One region of the Weissella sp. ESL1177 genome, then DNA from elsewhere that is predicted to be linked to it. Evidence: riboswitches for the same ligand, from Rfam matches in the RefSeq annotation. Region 1 holds a riboswitch; each other region holds the start of a gene.

Region 1 (5,792 bases):
TAAAACAGCCAAACTAGGAATCGTTTGTACAACACCCGCAACTTGTAATACAAATTCCCCTGCGCGTCGATGATTAATTAATGAAACAGCTAACGGTACAGCAATAATCGTAGCAATTAGAATGGCAATTAATGACAGTAAGATGTGTTCTCGTAAGGCAACGATAATATCATTTGATTGTGTCATCAGTAAATTAACGAATTCATTTAACATATCGTCCCTCCTCAATGTTCACTAATATATTTCATCAAATCATCACTAGTTATCATAAACGACTGATCAATAATTACCTGTTGATGGACTCGTAAACAGGTTGCTAATTCTTGAATCGTTTGCGTGCCACGTAATTGGGGTGTGACATCAGTCGATTGTACTGCATGCAACTCATGAAAAATACCTGCTTTTTTTAAATCATTAATCAAAACGACTGGCTGATGATCAAATAAAGCAGCAACTGTTTGATTTGCTGGTTTATGAATCACTTCATTTGGTGTCCCAACCTGTTCCAAATGACCATCAACTAATACACCAATCTTTGTCCCTAAGCGTAAAGCCTCTTGCATATCATGGGTAACAAAAACAATCGTTGGTTTAAACTCTTGATACAATGACAAAATTAAATCTTGCAATTGTTTACGAGATAATGGATCAAGTGCGCTAAAAGGTTCATCCATTAAAATTATTTCAGGTTTTGTGATCAATGCACGTACAATGCTCACACGTTGCTGTTCCCCACCAGACAATTCACTTGGCATTCGTGAACCATATTGTTCATGTGGTAATCCCACTTTATCTAGTAATTGGTTGACCATTATTTGCCGTTGCTCACGCTTTATTCCCTTAGATTCCAATAAGATACCTGCATTTTGACTAATGGTCAGATTAGGAAATAGTGCAATATTTTGTAAAACATAGCCAATATTTTGCCGTAATTCTTTTATATCCATCTGATTAACATTTTTATTATCTATATAGATATCACCATTAGTTGGTTCAATTAAACGATTAATCATTTTCAAAATCGTTGTTTTACCACTACCACTTGGACCAACCAAAACAAAAAAATCTTCAGATAAAATGGTTAAATCAAGGTGATTAACGACTTCTTTTTCTTGATAGGTTTTGATAACATCTTTGAATACAATCATTAATATCCTCCTTTGCGTTGCTTCACGAATTAATTTAATCATCAATAAATTTTTATAATAGCAAATACTTTAAGTATATAAAAAAGACTGGGTACTAATTCATAATTGACTCAGTCTTTTGAAAATTATAATGTTTCAAGTGCTTGTTTAAGATGCTGCACTTTTTCTGCTATATTTGTTGCCTGCATAATCTCACTAACCACTGCAACGCCAATAATGTTAGTGTCCTTAAAAGTTGCAATTTTATCCTCTTTAATCCCACCAATAGCAAATACAGGAATTTTAACTGCTGCTGTAATTGCCTTGAGAGTTGGTATTGATGTTTGTTTTGTGACAACTTTGGTTTGTGTTGGAAAAATTGCACCAGTGCCGAGATAATCTGCCCCATTTTCAGCGGCTTCAACTGCACGTGTGACTGTTTTTGCAGATACACCAAGCATACGTTCAGGACCAATCAATTGACGTGCAACGTCAACAGGTAATTCATCATCACCAATATGAACTCCGCTTGCATCAACCGCTAAGCAAATATCAATACGATCATCAATAATTAATGGTAGATGATACTTATCAGTTATTTGTTTTACCTGCAATGCTAATTCATAATAAGCTCTTGTTGATAACTCTTTTTCACGTAACTGAACCAAGGTGACCCCATTAGCACAGGCTATTTCAAGTTTACTCAAGAATTCTGCCTTAGATTCTCCATATCGAGCTGTCACTAGATATAATTCTTTTGCCATTTTTTACCCCTCTTATCTTGTTGATCCAATGCGGATCATCACTACCCAATACTGATAATTCATTCAAGAATAATTGTCGAAATTCTGCAATTCCTGAAGTTCTTGCTTTTCGTTTTGCCTGTTCACCTGAAATATTTAAATAACTAATGGCACAGATCGTCGCCATCTCTGTTGGCATGTCTGTCCCCAAGAAAGCTGCAATCAACCCACCTAATGTATCACCAGATCCTGTAAAACGATCTAATTCATCCACACCATTTGAAAGTACCCAAACGTTATTTTTTGAAACAACGATGTCCTTTACGCCAGTGGCAACATAGGTTAATTGTGACGAGCGAGCTTGTAGTGCTGTAATCAAATGACTTATTTCTTCATCTGTCTGGTCAAGTATGCTGCCATCCACACCACGGCTATTTGTTGCTAAGCCACAAAGTGCGCGCATTTCAGAAATATTACCACGGACAACAGTTGGCTGCATTAGCATTAACTTTTGTGCAATTTGCATAGCTGATGTCGCACTTGCAATTCCCACAACATCTAATACAAATGGTTTTTGTTGCATAGCCAATTGTCCAGCAGCTAACAAGCTTTTTTCTTTATTAGGCGATAAACTACCAAGATTTAGTAATACAGCATCTGTTTGACTCGCTAAATCATCAAAAGCACGCACATCTTCTGTCATAATTGGTTTTGCACCAACATAGAGTAATGCATTTGCAACAGTTTCAACAGATATGGCATTCGTAATACAATGAACGAGCGGTGATTTTTTAAGAGGTATTGTGATTTCTGTCAATTTCATGCCCCCTTTTTACCATTAAACAGGCGCATCATATCTTTAAAAAGTGTTATTTTCTTGGCCTGTTGCCAAATTAACCATGCGGCAATGGCACCCATAAAAGTTGCCCCCAAAAATCTCGGTGTATACAACAACCAATATAAATCTGTTTTTGTTCCAGTAAATAATACCATTACTGGATATGACATTAATGACCCGATAATTCCTGTTCCAATTATTTCACCGATAATTGAACCGTAAATATTATGAGTTAACCTTGCCCCAATACCTGCTAATAAAGCACCAAATACTGCACCAGTCAATGCTAATGGCGGAATTCCCATCATCATCATTCGAATAATACCACAACACGTTGCCATAATTGTTGCATATAATGGTCCCATTAACACACCAGCCAAAATATTGATCACACTCGACATTGGTGCCATCCCCTCAATCCGTAAAATTGGTGATAAAACGACATCTAAGGCAATCATCATCGCTAAATAGGTGATTTTCCTAACATTTGTATTCATTGATATTCTCCCTCAATTTAAAATTTGTTTGGCGATGTTGACTAAAAAACGCTCAATAAAAAAGCCTCCTTGCAATAAAAAATCACAAAGAGACCATGAAAATGCCTTATATGCACAATTCCTTCGCTTAAATAACTAAAACAGGTACGGAGGGTTTAGAGATAATCTCTTTCTCAGCTAATACAGCTCCCCTTTGTGATATCTATTTAATTTTATATTATTATAGTAACACATTAACAACTAAAAATACGTTTAAAGAATATCGTGATTAGTTGCTTGTGTGATATATTTCCAAAATAATTCATTCGCCTTTGATTCATGCATTTGTTTACATCTCATAAAGCCAAAATTACTTGTTGTATTTGTTCCTATTTTACGCTTAATTAATGGACCATCATTTGTCATATCAACTCTTTTTTCCATCATTAGGGCAATTCCCATCCCATTTGAAACCATGTTTAAGATAATATCGATTCTTTCACCTTGATATGATACCGCAGATGACAATTGTTTTTTATCACCCATGACTCCTAATTTATTGAAAATTAATGTCTCTTCTCCTTCAAGCAGCAATAATTCTTCTGACATTAAATCGTTTAATGAAATAATTTGATGATTTGCTAATGGATGATTTACCGGAAGAATACAAACTAAATTATCCTGATCCGTTAATAACGTTTCAATGGTTTGATTATTTGTAGACGTATAATGACCAAATACAATATCAGCCTGATTATTATTTAAAGAGTCTAACAATAAATTATCTTTTATTTCTGAAAAATGTAACGTAATTTCTGGATACCGTTGATGAAACGCACTCATCAATGAAAAGCCACGATAATTTGAAAAAGTTGGCATGGTATGAATCGTTAAAACATTATCTGACTCTGTATTATGTTGTTCTAACGTTTGTTGTAATGCCGAAAATTCATGTAAAATTTTTTTAGCATACATCTCTGTAATACGACCAGACTCTGTCAAATAAATATGCCGATGTTCACGTTTAAAAAGTCGTGTCTTTAATTCTTTTTCCAAAGATAAAATTTGCTTTGAAATATTCCCCTGTGTTGTATATAATCGGTCTGCTGTTTCAGAATAATTCCCCGTTTCCGCCAAATCAAGAAAAACAGCAAATTTATGAATATCCATAATATGTCCCCTTATTCATTACCGTTTGGAATAGTTTACCACAAACCAATCAATGTTGACATACTAAAAAGGAAGTCAGATAACAAAATCCGACTTCCTTTTTAATTAATCAAATTTATTTTTCAGAAATTGCTGCAATTCCTGGCAACGTCTTTCCTTCAAGATATTCTAGAGAAGCACCACCACCAGTTGAAATGTGGCTTAATTGATCGGCAACACCCAATTGTTGTACGGCGGCAGTTGAATCACCACCACCAACGATCGTCGTTGCACCATTAGCAGTAACCTTAACAAGTTCTTCACCAATTGCTAGAGTTCCCTTTGCAAAGTTTGCCATCTCAAACACACCCATAGGTCCGTTCCAAACAACCGTCTTTGCATCTGAAAGAACTGATTTGAATAATTCTACAGACTTAGGACCGATATCAAGTCCCATGTAACCATCTTTAATGTCACCCTCTGCAACGTAAGTCTCAGCATCATTTGCAAATTTATCTGCGGCAATTGCATCAACAGGTAGAATTAACTTATCACCAGCATCGGCAATCAATTGCTTAGCAAGTTCAACCTTGTCCTCTTCAAACAGAGAATTACCAATCTTTTCACCCTTAGCGGCAGCAAATGTGTATGCCATACCACCACCGACAATCACTTTATCTGCCTTTTGTAATAAGTTTTGAATAATTGTAATTTTGTCAGAAACCTTTGCACCACCAATAATGGCTACGAATGGACGCTTAGGATTTTCAACAGCACCACCTAAGAACTTAATCTCTTTTTCCATTAAGTAACCAGCCGCTGTTTGTGAGATATTTGCTGCAATACCAGCATTAGAAGCATGTGAACGATGAGCTGTTCCAAATGCATCATTGACAAATACATCACCTAATGATGCCCAGTAAGCACCAAGTGCAGGATCATTCTTAGATTCACGCTTCACAACTTCACCATCAACAACATCAGCATAACGCGTGTTTTCGAAAATCAACACTTGTCCATCTTCTAACTTGTTGATTGCATCTTCCAACTCAGGACCCTCAATAGCAGGTACAAACGTTACGGGTTGACCAAGTAAATCAGCCAAACGTTGTGCCACAGGCTTCATTGAAAGTCCTGGCTTATCATCCTCGCTCTTAATGCGTCCCAAGTGTGAGAATAGAATTGCTCGTCCACCTTGTGACAAAACATACTTAATTGTTGGTAATGCTGCAACAATACGGTTATCGTTTGCAACTTCTTGACGCCCATCAACTTCTTTAAGCGGTACATTGAAGTCAACACGCATCAATACTTTCTTACCCTTTAATTCTAGGTCTTCAACTGTTAACTTTGCCATGGAAATTTTCTCCCTTTTTTACTTCAAATACTACGAATCTTATATAAAAAACGGGTGGTTCAGACTATTACTAAACCACCCGTTTTCAATAATAGTTAAGTA
Region 2 (5,792 bases), 630 kb from region 1:
TTGCCGATGTCCTGTATAATAACTGGATCCAGTAAATGCTGCTGGAAAACGGCTACCTTCTTCTTCGCTAAAAGAAATCAAACGGAGCGGTTTTTTAGGTAAAGAACCTTGTTGATAGACTTTTTGTATCGCACAAAATCCACCCAGAATACCAAATAAGCCATCATAACGACCACCTTGACGCACAGTGTCCATATGAGAACCCGTTGCAATCGGTGCAACTGTTTCTTGTCCCGGAAAATCTAGAGAAACATTGCCATAATCATCAACAGTGGCTTTTGCATGATATTTTTGACCAAGTAAAATTAAAGCACGTTGATTCTGCAACCACTGTTGATTATAAACGAGCCGATTTTGCCCAACTTCATCTGATGCATTGAACTGATCTAGCAAATCACCTAATTGTACAGTTTCATTCGACATAATTATTTACTAATACCCGCTATTGGTGAAGATGCCACAGCTTTTTTATCCAAAACACGACCAAGATGCGCAAGATAACCTTTTCGGCCTGCTTGAACAGCTAACTTAAAGGCTTCTGACATCAATGGTATATCACCAGCTGTTGCCATCGCTGTATTAGCCATTACTGCAGCGGCACCCATTTCCATAGCTTCAGCTGCTTGACTTGGACGACCAATACCGGCATCAACGATAATCGGTGCATCAATTTCGTTAATTAAAATTTGAATCAATGCTTTCGTTGCCAAGCCTTGATTCGTACCAATTGGCGCTCCTAATGGCATCACAGCTGCAGCACCTGCGGCCACTAACTTACGCGCAGCATTTAAATCAGGCAACATATATGGCATCACAATAAATCCCTCATCTACCAAAACCTGCGTTGCTTTGATTGTTTCTTCATTATCAGGTAACAAGTAAGTTTTATCTGGTACAACTTCAAGCTTAATGAAATCACTACCACTTAATTCACGAGCAATGCGTGCCATGCGGATAGCTTCTTCAGCATTCGTACAACCAGATGTGTTTGGTAAAATCGTGACATCTTCAGGAATATAATTCAAAATATTTTCTTCAGCTGCGTTCGTTCGGCGCAAAGCCATTGTAATAATTTGTGCGTCAGCATGATGAATTGCCGAATCAATTAATTCATATGAATATTTCCCTGATCCTAAAATGAAACGCGAAGAAAAATGGTGACCACCAATAATTAAATCATCATTACTTTCAACCATGATTATTTATCTCCTATTCTGCTAAAACGGGGCGCTTAGTTAATAACCGTAAGATGGCATTAGCCTCATGACCAGCACATACCATAACACGTGGTGCCATCAGTCCTTCAGCACCTTTACTATAACCATCTCCACAAATATAAACATTTGGTAACTGTTGTTTTGTTTTCATCTCATTAGTGACATGTAATCCTGCCATACCATTGCCCATAACAAGTGGCTTGTCAGGATAAAAGTTGGTTATACCATCCAATAACATCGCCTTGGCCATTGGGTTATCAAACGCCTCACAGACAATATCACAATCTGCAAATAATATTTCGATATTATCAGGCGTTATTTTGACCTGCTGGATATCAATATCAATAAATGGATTAAATTCTAATAAATTTTGCTTCAATGCCACAACTTTAGGCATCCCAATCTGACTAACTTTATATTGTTGCCGATTAAGATTACTCATTTCGATGGTATCAAAATCAATGATTGTTAAATGACCAACACCACTACGGGCAAGTGCAATTGCAATATTTGAACCTAAGCCACCTGCACCAGCAATCGTAACTCGCGCATTTTGCAAAGGTTCCGTTGTACCAGCAACATTACGTGCTTTCATGCCCTCAAAGAAATCGGCGACAGCTACGCCTTGAAATTTTGGTGTCATTTTATTTGTCCTCTTTTCTAACCACCACCAACAAAAGAAATTAGTTCAACATGATCATTTTCTGATAATCTTTGTGTCGCTAATTCTTCACGATGAATAATTTTGCCATTTAATTCCACAACAACATTTTGCATCATATCTGTTTTTTCTTGTAATAAATCGACTAGTGTCTTACCAGCCATATTTGCGATTTGTTCACCATTTAAAATAATCAAAAAAATACCCTCCTTTCTCATCACGAAAGAAGGGTATTTGTACACAGTCAAATATCGTACTTCCTTCGATCGTATTATCGACATCAGGTTCATGGGTATATTCTCAGCTTGACAGCACCCCAGACGATGGTTGTTTAGATTTTGTTTTTACCAATTGCTTTATGCAATCCTCATAAAATATAAAAAGCAGCCTCTTTGTTTTCACAAAAAGACTGCCCATCAATTACTATGTTCGGACTGTATCTTCCTGCGCAGGTATTAACCAAATCAGGTTCAGTGGGTATATTCTCAGCTTAACAGCACCCCAGATACGTTAATTAACTTAACAAGATAACCATAGCACGTTTAATTATGAAACACAACTCATTATTGAAATCGCTTTCAATGATGAGCTGTTGCATGCATCATTTACCTTGTATCATACGACAAGTCACCACCTCAAATTTCACTACTATGAAATTCTAAACCACTATCTCTGGCTTTACCATCTGCTCTAAACGACCCATCCACCAGCCCAATCCTGTGCCAAGAGCTAATAAGATAACTGCAAACATATAATGCCAAACAGTGAAACCAGTATAATCTATCGGGATAATCATCACTGTTGATGCCATCACAATACCAAAAATAATATGGAACAACTTGGCATAAGCAACTTTAAAAACATACGCCATAACTTTTGCAAATACTAAAACAATCACAATCAATCCTAAGAGAAGGGGGATCAATACCGTTAAATCACCATTTTTAATACCATCACTCATTCCTTTGTATAGTCCTAAATAAATTAAAAAATTAGATGGACTCAATCCTGGTACAAGTAATCCTAATCCAATCAAAGCACCTGCTAAAAACCAAGCGCCCATGCTGGGTTCAATGGTTGAAAATAATGGTCGACCAAACCATAAGAATATTAACATCAAAATACACGCCATTATGGACAATGCGATATCCCATTGTGATCGTCCCATTTTTCCCGCTTCATACCATAATGTTGGCACCGTTCCTAAAATAGCACCAATAAAGAACCAACGTGCAACACTTTCAATTTCTCCTAACATAAAGCTAATCAAAAATGATAGTAAAAAAATACCCAGCACTGCACCAATTCCAACTGGTAAGAAAAACCGGACATTTGCTTTAAAGTTTTTCAATGGATTTGCCATAAATAAAATTAAGCGTTCATATAATCCAAAGACGGCGGCAAGAGCGCCACCACTAATGCCTGGTAAAATAAATCCTGATCCAATTAATGCACCTTTAACAGCACGGAAGATAATATCTCCTGGTCGTTTTTGCATTGATTATTTCCTCATTTCATGTCGTTTATCACTATATTCGTGTTCATGGCGATATAAATGACCATTAATTAGTATTATACCTAATCATTCCTTATAATAAGTTAAAAAAACATTGTTTTATTAGCTTATTTTTTTATAAACCAATTTTTTTAATTATTTGCTATAATGAAGTACAAAATTTCAATTATATCGGGAGGCGCATATCCATGTCATTAACTTATACGCGACAAGCAAAATTAACAGATGTTGATGCTATTTATCGTATTATTCAACAGGCAGTAGCCTATCTCGGCAGTCAAAATTCACCCCAATGGCAAGGATCAGCAGAGCCCCAACGAGAAGAATTTGTGCAAGATATTCAGAATGGCCTTGTCTATGTGCTCATCCATCATCATCAGGTGGCTGGTGTTGGTAAATTAGTGCCCGGACCTGAGCAAGCTTATGAGGACATTGATGGTTCATGGTTAGGTCATGAGTCACAATATCTCTGTCTACATCGCATTGCCATCGATGCAGATGTTCGTGGTCAAGGTCTCGCACATCATTTAATTCATGATCTAGTGATATTGTCATTAGAGCATGGCTATCGTGATATTCGGATTGATACCCATGAAATTAATCAGGGGATGCAAAAGACGGTTAAAAAAGCTGGTTTTCAATATTGTGGTCACGTGCTTATGCCTGTCCCAAATGGTGAACGACTTGCTTTTCAGCTACTATTAGAAGATTAGTCATCGTTATTAATAAAAACATCGGTCGTTTTGACCAGCTGAAAAGGACGGCAATCTATCAATTTAATTGGTAGATTGCCGTCCTTAAATGTGTTCCAAAAGACTGAAGCCTTTTGTCTCACGCTTATTTTTCATTTATTCTTGACGCCGACGTTTTGACCACAAACTATAACCACCCAGTAACAAGATAAAGAATAGAATGGTTAGAAAGACTGATAATCTGGTTTCAACGTTAATTGCTAAAATAATTAACACAATAATAAAGAAAATAATCGTTAAATAACTTGTCGCCGGAAATAGTGGCATTTTATAGGGATTATTAATCGCTGCTTGTGTTTGCCTATATTTAATATGTGCAACCATAATCAGTAACCAAACAAAAATGAAACTCATTGTGGCAACACTGGTAATCATCGTAAATATTTTTGAAGGGAAGAAATAGTTTAATAAGACAACCACTAAGAACACAATCGATGATGCCAACATACCTGTAACAGGCACCATATTCTTTGACACTTTTGCTAGTGAATGAGGTGCTTGGCGATTTTTTGCTAGCACGTATAATGTACGTGACGTTGAAAAAATCGCTGAGTTCGCCGCTGATAAAGCAGCTGTTAAGATAACAAAGTTAACTAATGTTGCTGCAAACTTAATCCCCATACCCGAAAACACCTGTACAAAAGGGGACTGTGATGTATCAATTTGATCCCAAGGATAAACTGACATAATAATTGCAATGGCCCCGACGTAGAATAAACCAATTCTCACGGGCACTGAATTAATTGCTTTGGGTAAATCACGTTCAGGATTTTCTGTTTCACCAGCAGTTAAACCAACCATTTCAATTCCTGTAAAAGCAAAGATCACCATTGGAAATGCCATGATAAAGCCCTTAAATCCTGTTGCAAAGAAACCACCATGTGACACTAAATTACTAAAACTAGCTGTATTGCCACCTGTATGGAATCCTGAAAGAATTAGACCAATGCCGACAACGATCAATGCCAAAATCGCAAATACTTTAATTGAAGCAAACCATGATTCTAATTCACCAAACCACCGAACGTTGATCAAATTAAATGTTACTAATACAATAATAACGATTAATGGCGTAATCCACTGTGGTAATGATGGGAACCAATACCGCAAATAAATACCACTAGCTGTTAAATCAGCCATGGCTAAACTTGCCCAACTTAACCAATATGCCCAACCAATAGCAAATTCCCATTTATCACCCAAATAAATTCGTACAAAATCAATGAATGAACGAACTTTTGTATTCGAAAGTAATAGTTCACCGACCGCACGCATCATTAAATAGGCAAATAAACCAGTGATGGCATACGCTAAAATTAGCGCTGGACCTGCTGCTTTAATTGCCGAACCTGATCCTAAAAATAGACCCGTTCCAATCGCACCACCAATGGCAATCATTTGTACATGACGTGCCTTGAGACCACGTGATAACTCACGTTCAGACTGATTATTCATAAATATACCTCACTGCATGAGGATAAAAAAATATCCCCATGCCAAATTAAATTTGACATAGGGACGTTTGATAACGCGGTTCCACCCTAATTCTTAGTCGCTGACTAAGCCACTTAATTACAGGTAATTTTCGTCTCTCCAAAAGCGCCACTATTAGCTGATGATAATTTGTTTTCACCAAATACAAATTC
Region 3 (5,792 bases), 410 kb from region 1:
ACAGAATTGGGTGACACCAACGTGCCATTAGCTTTAGTATTTATTGGTTTTGCCATTGCTAAAACGCCTAAAAAAGATTTACTACCAAATAAAGAAACCATCACTCTATCGCTTAGTCGATTTGTCTTAGCACCATTAACAATGGCACTTATCTTGATGCCTTTTGATTTGCCACTATTGTTAAAACAAGTATTTATTATTCAGGCCGCTATGCCTGCTATGACGAACGCTGCAGTTATGGCATTACAATTTAAAGCTGATTATAAATTTGCATCCATTAGTATTACACAAACGACATTGTTAATGTTAGTCGTTATTCCAATTTTAATGGTAATTATTAGTTAACGATTAATAAAAATCCGACTTGCATTCTAATCATTATTTGTATTATGGTGAAGGTAGATGAATGAAATATTTATTCATCAAAACAAGAATACAGAAAAGATTAAGGAGGCAATATAATGATTTTATTTGGCACAAAGGCATGGGCAAAGCAGACATTGAAGGCTGCCGGAATTAATCAGATTCCTGTTGCAAAACGACCAACTCGTCTTGCAAATGCAACAACAACTGCTCTTTACCAAGCTATTTTCAGTCATAATCTCGTTTAAAATTTATTAAAAATATAAGATACGAAGATGAATGTATCTCAAAAAAAGTTGGACTACTGTTATTATTCAGTAAGTTCAACTTTTTTGGTTATTTATACTAAATAAAATAAAAATATTGCATATTATTTCATTTATTGTTAATATAATGGCAACATGATGAAGATTTATTTGGAGGATTGCAATAAATGAACGAAATAGATACGACAATATACCAAGATGCATGGTTAAATGATTTAATTGGCTTATTAAAAATTCCCTCAGTGCGTGACGATACAAACGCTACGATGACTGCACCTTATGGACCGGGTCCAAAAGCAGCTCTTGATTTTATGATGTCGTTAGCACAACGTGATGGCTTTGAAAAAATTGGTACAGTTGGCAATCGTGCTGGCTATATTTATATCGGTCCGGAAAATGACAAGCAACCAATTGGCGTCATTGTACACGTAGATGTTGTCCCCGTTAATGATATTGATCAATGGGAAACAGAACCGTTTGTACCAACCATTAAAGCAGATCATCATATCTATGCACGTGGTGCTGACGATATGAAATCTGCTGTTATGCTAACTTACTATGCAATTAAAGCAATACAAGATGCACATTTACCTTTAAAGCATCAAATTCGTTTTATTATCGGGACTGATGAAGAAAGCGAATGGGCTGATATGCATCAATATTTTGCTGAAGAAGGGCAATTACAATATGGTTTCTCACCTGATGGCTCTGCTCATCTTTCTTATGGTGAGAAAGGTATTAGTCAACTAGATCTATATTTTGATGCAACTAACGATGCAGATGCACCGCTAAAATTATTATCATTTCACAGCGGCTCAGCAACAAATGTTCTACCAGGGTCTGCAACAGCGATACTAACAGGTCTATCAACGGCTGAAGTTAAGCCATCATTTCAAAAATACTGCGATAGCCACAAAGTTTCTGGTTCACTAACTGAACATGATAATAACATCACATTAAAGTTACAAGGGATTGCAACACACGCCGCACGACCAGAAACTGGAAAAAATGCTGCGACATACTTAGCTAATTTTCTAAAAGACTACCCATTTAGTGGACAAGCTGCAAAATTTTTAGCATTTATTGGTGAAAAGTTACATCAAGATCCTTATGGTGAACATTCGGGTTATGGTAAAACCGAGCCAAAACTTGGTAAAACAAGTCAAAATATTGGCATAACTGACTTTGTTCCTGGTGAGACAGGTCATATTAATCTAAACTTCCGCTATTCATTAGCTTTTGACGAGCAGCAAACGATTGATCAAATTATCCAAGACGAACCATGGTTAACTAATATTGTTCGTGATCCGGCTGGACTTGTGCCACACTACGTCGATCCAGAGGATAAGTTAGTGACATTATTGGCCAATGCTTATCAATCAGTAACTGGACAATTGCCTGAAACCGGTGTTAACGGCGGAGCATCATTTGGACGTTTAATGTCTAATGGTGTTGGCTTTGGTGTTTTACCAACTAATGAACCATCAACGGCTCATGCTGCAAATGAATCTTTTGATTTAGACCTATATGAGAATGGACTGAATATGTTAATCACCGAAATTTTAGCACTAGCCAATAACTTATAAAACAAACTATTTTGCCATTAGCCATCTAAAGCTTAAAGCATAATGAAAGCGTTGACTTGTCCTATGTTAAGTGCAATAATCATGTTGTAATTAAATAATTTACTAGGGGGGCTTTATGCTGAGATGTTTTTAAAACAGACCCTTTGAACCTGTTTAGTTAAGACTAACGAAGGAAAGTAATGGTAAACTTGCATTTTCAAGCACAAATAACCAGGATTTCCTGATTATTTGTGCTTTTTAGTTACCACATATTTGGGAGGAATCATGATAGAAGTACCACAGGTCATTACAATTGCGACAACAGATGCCAGTGGAGGGGCAGGCATTAATGCTGATTTAAAAACATTCCATAATCAACAAGTTTATGCTGCAACAATTGTTGTTGGTTTAACTGCGCAAAATACGTATGGCGTTCAAGGGCAGTATACAATTCCAACAACGTTTATTTTAGAAGAATTTAAAAGCATTGCGGATGACTTAGATATTAAAGCCGCTAAAACGGGCGCTTTACTAGATGCTAATCGTGTCCATGCAGTTGCTCAAGGTTGGCAAAAAAACAATTTTGGTAAATTAGTTGTTGATCCAGTTATGGTTGCAAAAGGGGGCGCACATTTATTGAGTGATGAAGCCATTAACACTTTAAAAGCTGAATTAATACCCCTTGCATTCCTAATTACGCCTAACTTACCGGAAGCAGAAGTCCTAGTCAAAAAAACTTTAGTCACTGATAATGATGTCATAGAAGCGGCAATTAAATTACAAAAAATGGGTGCACAAAATGTCTTGATTAAGGGCGGTCATCGCCCAAATTCACAAAATGAATATGCCGATTATATACTATATGCTGATGGTACGTCAGAATGGTTAACAATGCCAGGAATTAAAACAAATCGAACTCATGGAACAGGAGACACACTGTCTGCCTTTATTACTGCCAACTTAGCTAAAGGGTACGCATTAAAGGATATTATGCCAAAAGCAAAGCAATTTACTTATGAAGCCATTCGCCAGACAATCAATGTTGGTCATGGACATGGTCCCTTAAATCATTGGGTAGATGTTCAAATGGAGGAAAAGAAATGATTTTTCATAATTATTTATTGGAACAATCAGATGATATCCGAAAAAATATTTATCAAACATCATTTGTACAGGGAATCGCTTCAGATAATTTGCCACAAACTCAAAGGGATTATTATGTTGCCCAAGATACCTATTACACAAATTATTTTGGAAAATTATTTGATTTAGCAACCAAAAAACTAACCGTATCACAACAGGCGGCTCAACCACAGTCATCGGATGAAGAATTAGCTCATGAAGCTTTGTTAGCTAGTCCAGCAAGTTTGGATATTCTACCTGATGTACATAACTTAGCATATCTCGATCATATGGAACAAGCCATTAAACGTGGTGATGCAACAAATGCAATGTTGGCGCTATTACCTTGTACAGAGTCTTATCATTTGATTGGTCAACAATTCATCAACACGACAAAAAATAATACGTATTTACCTTGGTTATCTTATTATACTAGTCCTGACTATACTGCATTCACGCACTGGAGTTGGCAAGTTGTTGACCAACAAGTTCCAAATTGGCAGACGTTATCAACAAAACAACAACAAACCTATTTAGAGACGTATTTAACATCTTATCAATATGAATTATCTTTTTGGGAACAGGCAGCGAAACATTAATCATTATTGAATGATATACTATAGGTGTCTATAAATAAGAGGAGGACAAATAAATGAACACATTAATTTCAGTTGCAATTGCACCATTTGGTGTAGGAGATGAGTTAAGTAGTTACGTTAACGACATTATTGGGGTCATTGAAGAATCTGGTCTAACATACAAAACAACAGCCATGGGAACCGAAATTGAGGGGGAGTGGTCTGACGTTATGGGAACAGTGCAAAAAGCAATTCAAACGCTAACAGATCAAGGAATCCGTGCCTATGTTTCATTGAATGCAGATATTCGTCCTGGACACACAAACACGATTGAAACAAAGTTACAGAAGTTAAGTCATAAACTAGAAGGTTAATTAATTTAAACTTGAAAGTCACTAATCTGAAATAGTTAGATTAGTGACTTTTTTGAAATATTATCAAAAATTCAAATCGCGTTAATGCACTTTTTGTATTGTATATGGAATTATAAATCAATGTGAAATCATTTTTTAAAATTGTTTTTATAGACAAATCCCACAAATAGGACTATATTTATTTTTGCAAGCGTTTTCAAACCCGTTTGCAATTATTTTTAGGTTTTTTAGGAGATTTTATTATGGAAACTGCAATGTCATCCTCAAAGAGTCAGCCAAAAGTTGTTAATCGTTGGCTGGTCATCTTTGGTACTGCTCTTGTGCAATTAGGTGTGGGAACTTTTTACGCATGGAGTATTTTTAATACACCCATTTTGAAGATGTTTCATCAATTAGTCATTGATCCAGCCACTGGTAAAACAGCATCTGTACAGCCTCATTTGGGATCTATTTCATTGATTTTTTCAATTGGCGCTTTAGCCTTATCATTATCAACAATCTTTGTTGGTAGTTTAGTTAAAAAGTTTGGTGTGCGTAAAGTGACGATAACTGCTGGCATTTTATTTGGTGTTTCGGTCTTTATTGCTTCACGTGTTCATTCATCTAACCAATTATGGTTATATTATATTTCAGCAGGTGTTATGCTTGGGGCAGCTGATGGTATCGCTTATATGGCAACTCTTTCAAATGCGATTAAGTGGTTTCCTGAAAAAACTGGGTTAATTTCCGGTATTTCTGTTGCTTTTTATGGTTTAGGTTCATTTGTTTTTAAATATATTGATTCCGCTATTTTAGGTAATAATATTGTTCATAATCTCCCATATGCTTTAATGGGTTGGGGATTTTTATCAATGATCCTTATTGTCGGCGGTGCGATGTTTATCCATGATGCCCCTGAAGTAAAAGAAGCTACTACTGTGGATGATGGTATGCATCATGAATTTACAACAAGTGAAATGTTACGTAAGCCTCAAGCTTACTTGTTATTTATTGCATTATTAACGATTTCATTGTCAGTCTATCTAACTGGGATTGCATCCAACTTAGGAACTAATTTAGCTGGATTGGACATTGCCCAAGCAACGAACGTCGTTGCTTTAGTTGCTATTGCTAATACAGTGGGTCGTTTCTTAATTGGCTCATTATCTGATAAATTTGGACGTAAACCTATGTTTATCTTATCTTACACGGTAACCTTTATTGCCGTTGCAATATTAGCATTTAGTTCTCATCTAAGTGTACCTGTATTCTATACCGCAATGATGGCGGTAGGCTTCTTCTTCGGTGGTACGATTACAGTATACCCAACAATGGTGGGCGACTACTTTGGTCTAAAGAATCATAGCCAGAATTATTCATTGATTTATCAAGGATTTGGGTTTGGAAGTTTAGCAGGAGCCATTATCTTGTCACTAGCTGGTGGTAATCTATCGGTTGTCTTCAATATTTATATGGTAATGTTGATTGTCTCATTACTTATTTGGATTTTCATTAAGAAACCAGTTTATCACAAATAAAATATTA

What was found. A riboswitch is a leader RNA that binds a small molecule or an ion and turns the genes downstream of it on or off. The one in region 1 is predicted to bind thiamine pyrophosphate.
Region 2: it holds a riboswitch for thiamine pyrophosphate, as region 1 does, so the genes downstream of both, thiS (sulfur carrier protein ThiS) here and thiW (energy coupling factor transporter S component ThiW) in region 1, are expected to answer to the same signal.
Region 3: it holds a riboswitch for thiamine pyrophosphate, as region 1 does, so the genes downstream of both, thiD (bifunctional hydroxymethylpyrimidine kinase/phosphomethylpyrimidine kinase) here and thiW (energy coupling factor transporter S component ThiW) in region 1, are expected to answer to the same signal.

What each region holds. Positions count from the first base shown of each region.
Region 1 is NZ_CM176591.1:234,162-239,953, reverse strand. It holds gene AC3B5D_RS01210 (ABC transporter permease/substrate-binding protein) at 1-213, opposite strand, end outside; gene AC3B5D_RS01205 (ATP-binding cassette domain-containing protein) at 225-1,148, opposite strand; gene thiE (thiamine phosphate synthase) at 1,274-1,891, opposite strand; gene thiM (hydroxyethylthiazole kinase) at 1,845-2,693, opposite strand; gene thiW (energy coupling factor transporter S component ThiW) at 2,690-3,205, opposite strand; TPP riboswitch at 3,307-3,408, opposite strand; gene AC3B5D_RS01185 (LysR family transcriptional regulator) at 3,458-4,354, opposite strand; gene AC3B5D_RS01180 (phosphoglycerate kinase) at 4,470-5,690, opposite strand.
Region 2 is NZ_CM176591.1:1,760,703-1,766,494, forward strand. It holds gene AC3B5D_RS08600 (hydantoinase/carbamoylase family amidase) at 1-423, opposite strand, end outside; gene AC3B5D_RS08605 (thiazole synthase) at 426-1,196, opposite strand; gene thiF (sulfur carrier protein ThiS adenylyltransferase ThiF) at 1,210-1,860, opposite strand; gene thiS (sulfur carrier protein ThiS) at 1,878-2,075, opposite strand; TPP riboswitch at 2,118-2,207, opposite strand; TPP riboswitch at 2,303-2,392, opposite strand; gene AC3B5D_RS08620 (DUF368 domain-containing protein) at 2,537-3,376, opposite strand; gene AC3B5D_RS08625 (GNAT family N-acetyltransferase) at 3,583-4,107, shown strand; gene AC3B5D_RS08630 (amino acid permease) at 4,243-5,601, opposite strand.
Region 3 is NZ_CM176591.1:640,221-646,012, reverse strand. It holds gene AC3B5D_RS03075 (AEC family transporter) at 1-345, shown strand, start outside; gene AC3B5D_RS03070 (hypothetical protein) at 462-611, shown strand; gene AC3B5D_RS03065 (Sapep family Mn(2+)-dependent dipeptidase) at 797-2,215, shown strand; TPP riboswitch at 2,310-2,407, shown strand; gene thiD (bifunctional hydroxymethylpyrimidine kinase/phosphomethylpyrimidine kinase) at 2,480-3,298, shown strand; gene AC3B5D_RS03055 (TenA family protein) at 3,295-3,915, shown strand; gene AC3B5D_RS03050 (MTH1187 family thiamine-binding protein) at 3,969-4,268, shown strand; gene AC3B5D_RS03045 (OFA family MFS transporter) at 4,511-5,785, shown strand.